Regions from separate parts of the Nitrospirillum bahiense genome, predicted to be linked through region 1. Evidence: riboswitches for the same ligand, from Rfam matches in the RefSeq annotation. Region 1 holds a riboswitch; the other holds the start of a gene.
The links. A riboswitch is a leader RNA that binds a small molecule or an ion and turns the genes downstream of it on or off. The one in region 1 is predicted to bind S-adenosylmethionine.

Region 1 (3,849 bases):
GGGGGCGATGGGGCATCCTGCGGGCGCCGGCGGTGACCCGAATCATCCGCCCTCCCCGGTTGGGCAGGGGGCCTGTCCTGATGACTTAGACGGGTATTTTGGGCAGGCCGCCTACGGCCTTAGGCTGTATCGTTCGGACATGAGCGGGAGAGGTAAGTCAGGGTAGGTCCCCGTGCAGGTCGTGCAGTCGGATCTGGTGGTGTTGTCGGTCGCGGGCGCCGTTGTGGCCGCCATCGCGCTGCTGGAAGTGCTGCGCCTAGTAATCGTGGACATCTACGAATGGGCGGCGAAATACCGTCGCATCAAATACGAGATCCAGCAGACCCGCCGTACCACGGAAAACCTGTGGGCGACCAACCGGGCCAACGCCGCCCTGCGCGACCGGCGCAACGCCGAGCGCTTCCGCCTCAACACCATCCTGCACCGCATGGAGCAGGAGCGCGAGGAGCTGGAGCGGCGGCGGGTGGAGGTGTGGCATGAGGTGGGTGACGCCACCCTGGACGACCAGCTCTATCTGGCGGATCTGAATTGCCGCAGCCTGATGGAACGGGCGGCGGCAGGGATGGAGGAGATCTGTCCCATCTGGCGCTACACCCACCGCGTCCGGGTATGGGCGGGGAATGAGCGGCAGGCCCGTTCCCGCCTTCTGCTGGCCTTCAGTCCCAAGGATGGCTTCACCGTCAACAATCTGCGCGCCGCCCAAGGCTTCAAGGCGGTGGCGGAGGCGGCGGCCGCCGGCCGGTCGGCGGCGCAGTCCCGCCTGGTGCGACCGCACCGGCGCATGGTGCGCTGATGACGGGCGGCTACAGCAACCTCAACTTCATGGTCTTCATCATCCTGGCCATCGGCGGGGCCTTCCTGGCCTTCTCCGTCCGCCGCATCCTGTTCAAGATCCGGGAAACGGAGCGGCGCATCGCCGCCACGGTGGATGAGAAGAACGAAGCCGCCGCCGACTTGCGGGTCGCCCGCCAGCAGGAAGAGCAACTGCTCCAGGCCCTGGAGGAGGGGGAGGAGGCGCTGCGCGAGATCGCGCGCCGGACGGAGGAGGTGCAGAACCGCATGGCGGTGCTGCGCCAGGCCACGCCCCGGCCGCTGAACCTGGTTTCCTTGGAGTGGGCGCAGGGCGACCACCTGTATGAGGCGCACCTGCGCAACGTGGTGGCGCCCCGCCATGTCGGCGGCCATGGGGGCCGCACCGCGGGCGGCATGGCCGAGGCCGGGGTGGTGCACGGCTACGCCCCCACCGAGGCCGATTTCCGCGCGCTGGTCACCAACCGCCTGGCCAATGAGGGTGGCTATATCATCAGCAGCGTGCTGCCCATCTCGCTGGGTGACGAGGGGCCCGCCCTTGACGGCGCCGGCGTCGCGCCGGTGGAACCGCCGGCGGAGGATGAGCCCCTTGGTGACTTGGTGGGAGGCGATGTGGCGGGGGATGGCGCGGCGGCGGAATCGCCGGCTCTCGCCGGGCCCAAGCCCCTGCCGGTGCGCCCGCCCGCCGCGATGCAGGGCATGCCACGCGGCATGGGCCTGACCCCCGCTCCGGTCGCCGGCGGCTGAGGCCGCGCGGGCCGCAGGTCCCGCTGGGCGATCATCCGGCGCCGAAGATCACCCATGCCACTGCAGCCGCCTCAGGGGGCTTGCGTCCGCCGCCGCCAGCGGTTATCCCTCTGCCCCGTGCATCAAGAGTTGAGCTGACGCTCAACGCCAACCTGCTGTACCCGGCAAGGTGGCGCTTCCCCCAGAGGGGAAGGATGTGGCCGATCCGGCAATGAACGGGAAGCAGCCACGTGAGTCCGTTTCGCTCTTGGTCGAGACTTGAGACCATGAAGGCTGCGTTCCCCATGACCACCGATACGCTACCCGCCCAATTCGCCGCCCAGCAGTTCGCGAGCGACAATTATTCCGGTGTCTGTCCGGAGGCCTGGGCCGCCATGGCGGAGGCCAACAGCGGGCACGCCGCCGCCTATGGCGAGGATGTGTGGACGGCGAAGGCCGCCGACGCCTTCCGCCAGCTGTTCGGCACCCCCTGCGACGTGTTCTTCGCCTTCAACGGCACGGCCGCCAACTCGCTGGCCCTGGCCTCGCTGTGCCAGTCCTACCACAGCGTCATCTGTTCGGCCTCCGCCCATGTGGAGACGGATGAGTGCGGGGCGCCGGAGTTCTTCTCCAACGGATCCAAGCTGCTGGTCGCGCAGACTGCGGATGGCAAGCTGACGCCGGATGCCATCCGGGCGCTGGCCACCGGCCGGTCGGACATTCATTTCCCCAAGCCCCGCGCCGTCACCATCACCCAACCGACGGAGACTGGGCAGGTCTACAGCCTGGATGAGATCCGCGCCATCTCCGCCGTCTGCCGTGACCTGGGCCTGCGCCTGCACATGGATGGCGCCCGCTTCGCCAACGCTTGCGCCAGCCTGGGCTGTTCCCCGGCGGAGATGACCTGGAAGTCCGGGGTGGACGTGCTGTGCTTCGGCGGCACCAAGAACGGCATGGCGGTGGGTGAGGCCATCCTCTTCTTCGACAGGGCCCTGGCGGAGGATTTCGATTACCGCTGCAAGCAGGCGGGCCAGTTGGCGTCCAAGATGCGCTTCCTGTCCGCCCCGTGGGTGCGCATGCTGGAAAATGGCGCCTGGCTGCGCAACGCCGCCCATGCCAACGCGGGGGCCCAGCGTCTGGTGGCGGGCCTGGCGGGGGTGCCGGGCGTGGCGCCCCTGTTCCCGGTGCAGGCCAACGCCGTGTTCCTGACAGCCCCGGCGGCGGTGCTGGAGGGCCTGCGGGCGCGCGGCTGGCGCTTCTACACCTTCATCGGCGGCGGCGCCCGCTTCATGTTCGCCTGGGATACCCAGCCGGAGCGGGTGGACCAGCTGGTGGCCGACATCCGCGACGTGGCCCACGCGGCCGCCGCGTAGGTTGCTTCTGACAAAGTGTGACGGGTCCTATACGGAAGATTTTATTTAAAATTTCGGATTTAGGGCCCGTTAACGGCTAATTGACCGTACAACCTTGAAGTGGACTTCCATACGATAGCGCGACCGCTCATTCCCCGACATCCGAGGCCCTGGTGCACATCGAGAAACCGGATCTGGTGATCATAGCCATCGTGGGCGCCATCCTGGCGGGGGTGGTGCTGCTGGAACTGCTGCGCCTGGTCATCAACGACGTCTATGAGATGATTGCCCGCCACGCCAAGGTGAAAAAGGAAATCGACCAGATCCGGCGCACGGCGGAAAAGGTGGCGGCAGCCAACCGGGATACCGCCCGGGTGCGCGATGCGCGCATCGCCCTGCGCTTTCGCGAGACCAGCAACCTCCAACGCCTGGAGAAGGAATGTGAGGAGTTCGAGCGGCGGCGGGTGGAGGTCTGGCACGATCTGGGCGGGCCCTCGGCCAGCGGCCTGGCGCTCTATTCCGCCGACATCAGCAACAGCGCGCTGACCAACGGCGTGGTCGCGGGCATGGAATCGATTTGCCCGCTGTGGCGTCACCTGCACCGTGCCCGCGTCTGGGCCCGCACGGAGATGGAGGCCCGCACCGCCCTGCAGCAGGAATTCGCCCTGGCCGACGGCTACAGCGTCACCAACGTGCGGCAGGTCCAGGGCTCGGGCGCTCCCGGCGCGCAGCGCGGCGTTGTGCGACCGAGCTGAGGCGACCCCTTGAGGAACACTATCCCATGATGCTGTCCGACGCCCTGGCGGAAGCCTACGCCAACCCCAGCCCCGGCCACGTCTGCGCCTTGGCGGTGGGCGGTGCCATCATGGCCTGGTCGCTGAAGCGGCTGATCACCGAGGTGCGCAAGACCGAGCGGCGCGTCAGCGCCGCGGTGGAGGAGCGCAACAAGGCGGCCGCCAGC
Region 2 (3,849 bases), on a different contig from region 1:
TGGGGCTGGAGGTTCATGTGAAAGATACCGCCCGCTTCCACGACGACGGCTGGGGCTTCTATTCCTTCGACGCGGGCGAGGCGGCTCCCCCGCCCGCGGAGCAATTGCCGGTGGAGCAGAGTTGTTACAGCTGCCATCGGGACCATGGGGCGGTGGACACTACTTTCGTGCAATTCTATCCAACCCTGCGCCCCATCGCCGAGGCCAAGAAAACCCTCAGCGCCGCTTACCTGGCCGAAAAACCCTAGGTGGCGCCTGCTGCCGACCAAGGCGATCGCGGGCCGGGCCGTCCTTTCGGGCATATGTGACGTATTCTGACACGGCGCCGTTGCCGTCGTGTCGGGGATGGACTATCAGTGCGCTTCGGCAGATAAAAGCGCGGTCATGAAGCCCGGCCTGATCCCCCCCTTGGACCCGTCCCTTTCCGATTCTCCGCCAGCGGCGGCGGGAGGGTCGGCGCCATCCCGCACTGCGGCGCGGCCCCAGGACAGCACCCGGGAACGGCTGATCGACCAGGCGCACACCCTGCTGGCCCAGGGCGGCCTGAAGGCGTTGAGCGTCCGCAACCTGGCCGCTGCCGCCGGCCTATCCACCAGCGCCGTCCCCTATCACCTGGGCGACAAGGACAGCCTGACCCAAGCCGTGTTCCTGGCTGGGGCGGAGCGTGACCGTCAAGCTTGGGCCCAGTTCCGGGTGTCGCTCGGCGATGGCGGCCTGCCCGTCCACGCCCTGGCCGACGCGCTGGTGGTGCAGGCGCTGGACCTGTCGTCCCGCCAGGGCACCATCGAGTTGGTATGGTACGAGCTGATCCACCAGGCCCGCCATACCCCCGCCCTGCGCCCCATCCTGACGCAATGGTATGAGGAGCGGCGCGGCCGCTATCGCGACCTGTTTGCGCTGGCCGGCCTGCCCACCCATATCGCCGACATCATGACCCACTATCTGGTGGGCGACCGGTCCACCCTGCTGGTGGCCGGCGGCGCGTCGGGCTTCGCCCTGTCGGTGGTGGAGAACATCCGCCACCTATGCGACCCGGAAGAAGGCCGCAGCGCCCTGTGGCATGAGCGTCTGCGCCGTCCCGGCGGCGCAAGCGACGACGGCGGGGAACCGGTGGGCGAGACGGAGCGGCGCATCGTCGCCGCCGCCGTGGCCACCATCATCGACCAGGGCGTGGCCGCCGTGACCCATCGCGCGGTGGCGCAGCGGGCGGGCGTCTCCCTCTCCTCCACCACCTATTACTTCCGCTCGCGCGGCGACATCATCCGCCGCGCCTTTCAGTTCATCCATGAGGAGCTGCGGCGGGAAATCCCGACGGTGCATCGCGAACCGCCACCGCTGGACATCTTCCTGCGGGCCGTGGCCGACAACATGCTGACCCCGGTGGAAGGCGGGCGCATCGCCGGCCGCAACACCACCCACGCCATGGGCGACTTCGCGCTGGAGGCCTGCCGGGACGCCAGCCTCGTGCCGTTGTACCTGGCCTTCCGCCAGGGCCGCGGCTCCCGCATCCGCGCGGCTCTGGACTATGTGGTGGGACCGCAATCGTCCCTTTCCCCCTTCCAGGCGCAGATCGTCTCCACCTGGATGCAGGGGCGGGCGCAGATCCTGCACGCCATGGATGACCCGCCCGATGCCGCCGGCCCCGATATCGACGGTTACGCCGCCGAGATGATCGTCCTGATGCGCTACCTGCAGCCGGCGATGCCCAAGACCTGACAAGAAAAGACCTGACAAGAAAAGACCTGACAAGAAAGCCCTGACGTTAAAACGCCAGGCGCCCCAGGTGACGGCCGGCCAGAACCCAGGCGCGGGCGGCGGCCAACTGTTCGCCGTCCAGGACCCGCCGCAGATGGGTTATCCGGCGCGCCTGCTGCCGGCTTTCCAGCACCGTGTAGATATGGGTGTACACGCCGTGACGGCGGTGGACGACGGCGTAGGTGCGGGCGACACAATCCGGCACGCCGGCAAGGGGCATGCGCTCTTCCCGCAGCAGATGCACGGCATCCCCGGGACGGCTGCTGATGCCCGGTGAGGTGCCCAAAGGCAGCGTGGGCGAATCTTCCTCCGCCTGCGTAACGGTACTGGGCGGATTCAGCGGGAAAGCGGCGGGAATATGCACGGGATGTACACTCCAGACGGAGCTGACCCGGCATGACGCGACCATACGCTGCGACCCACTTGGTTGCCGCCGCCCGGGAACCGGGGGCCGCCACATCTCCGCGCGAACGCGGAAACCACCTTGCCTGGGCTGGCAGGTTGGTGCGGGACGCCGGCCCCGCTCCTGATGCAACAGTGCCGGCACGAACACCGACGCGTTGTGGATACCCGCAACCGTCAGCCCTGGCAAGCGGCCATTTGGGCATGACGGCCCCAGTCGTCCGGCGTCCAGTGCGGCGCCAACACCAGGGCGCGGCCAGTGGCGACGATGTCGCCGTCCCGCCCGCTGTCATGAATACGGCACACCGTGGCCAAGTCCACCAGCCGCTTTTTGGGTCGCAGGCGGGTGATGGCCACAGTGGCGGACAGCGCCGCATCCAAGGGCACCCGGCGCCAGAACACCGTGTCTTGCTTCAGGTAGTTGGTGCCCGGCCCCGGCAGGCGGACGCCCAGCAGGAAGGAGAAGAGGCTCAGCACCAGCGGCTCGCGCAGGCGTTGGCCGGTCAGGCGCTCATAAAGCGCCAGATCCTGGTCCGCGTACAGGCGGGTAACGTGGGCGGCGGCGCCCGGCGGCGGCTCACGCCAGTCCTCATCCGGCGCCAGCGGCGCCAGGGTGGCCACCCCGTCACACACGACCTGGCCGTCCGTCCGCCGCTGGGCCACCAGACGCACGTGGGCGCTGTCTTGCGGATCGGCGCGGAAGGTCAGCACCTCGTCCGCGTACGCGGGGGCGGGGAAGGTCACGGCCAAGCGGGCCAGGGGCTGGCCGGGCTGCGCGTCGGCGGCCAGGCCGCGCAGCAGGGCGCACAGCAGGGCGCCGTGGGCCACAGTGCGGCCGAAGCGGGTGCGGGCCGCATGGTCCGGGTCCACATGAATGGGGTTGTCATCGCCCGACAGCCGGGCGAAGGCGTGGAAGTCATCCTGGCTCAGGGTGCGCGTGAGGATCACGAGGCCAGATCCAGGCCCGGCGGCGGCACCAGACGGTGCTTCTGGATCTTGCCGGCGGCGGTGCGGGGGAAATCCTCCACCAGCACGAACCGGCGCGGCACCTTGTAGCCGGCCAGCAGTCCCCGGCAATGCCTGGCCAGGCTGTCAATGTCGGTGCCGGGCTGGGCGCGGACATGGGCATGCCCCACCTCCCCCCACACCGGGTCGGGCACGGCCACCACCGCAACCTCCAGCACGCCGGGATGGCGCAGCAGGGCGTTCTCCACCTCCACCGGATAGACGTTCTCCCCGCCCGAGATGAACATCTCCTTCAACCGCCCCACGGGGTAGTAATAGCCGTCCTCGTCCTGGCGCACCAAGTCGCCGGTGCGCAGCCAGCCGTCCGGGGAAAAGGCGGCGGCGGTGGCCGCCGGCTGGCGCCAATAGCCGGGTGTCACCGCGGCCCCCTTCACCCACACCTCGCCCACGTGGCCGGCGGGCACGTCCCGCCCGGCCCCGTCCACCACGCGCACGCGGCATAGGATCTGCGGCTTGCCGATGGAGCCCACCTTGGCGGCAGCCCCAGCCGGGTCGTTCAGGAACAGGGTGGGCCCCGTCTCCGTCATGCCCATGCCGTTGCACACGACCGCGCCGCGCTCAATGAAGCGGCGGGCCAGCGCATCCTCCAGCGGGGCGCCGCCGCAGGCCCAGCGCCGCACAGCGCCCAAGTCCGTGCTCCTGAAGCGGGGATGCAAAGCCAACTGG

Region 2: it holds a riboswitch for S-adenosylmethionine, as region 1 does, so the genes downstream of both, FBZ88_RS21225 (hypothetical protein) here and FBZ88_RS18115 (threonine aldolase family protein) in region 1, are expected to answer to the same signal.

The regions. Positions count from the first base shown of each region.
Region 1 is NZ_VITO01000012.1:136,299-140,147, forward strand. It holds gene FBZ88_RS18105 (hypothetical protein) at 173-793, shown strand; gene FBZ88_RS18110 (hypothetical protein) at 793-1,557, shown strand; SAM-I-IV-variant riboswitch at 1,672-1,783, shown strand; gene FBZ88_RS18115 (threonine aldolase family protein) at 1,842-2,909, shown strand; gene FBZ88_RS18120 (hypothetical protein) at 3,062-3,643, shown strand; gene FBZ88_RS18125 (hypothetical protein) at 3,670-3,849, shown strand, end outside.
Region 2 is NZ_VITO01000016.1:71,063-74,911, forward strand. It holds gene FBZ88_RS21215 (cytochrome P460 family protein) at 1-248, shown strand, start outside; gene FBZ88_RS21220 (TetR/AcrR family transcriptional regulator) at 385-1,716, shown strand; gene FBZ88_RS21225 (hypothetical protein) at 1,763-2,119, opposite strand; SAM-I-IV-variant riboswitch at 2,169-2,293, opposite strand; gene FBZ88_RS30580 (MaoC/PaaZ C-terminal domain-containing protein) at 2,335-3,105, opposite strand; gene FBZ88_RS21240 (AMP-binding protein) at 3,102-3,849, opposite strand, start outside.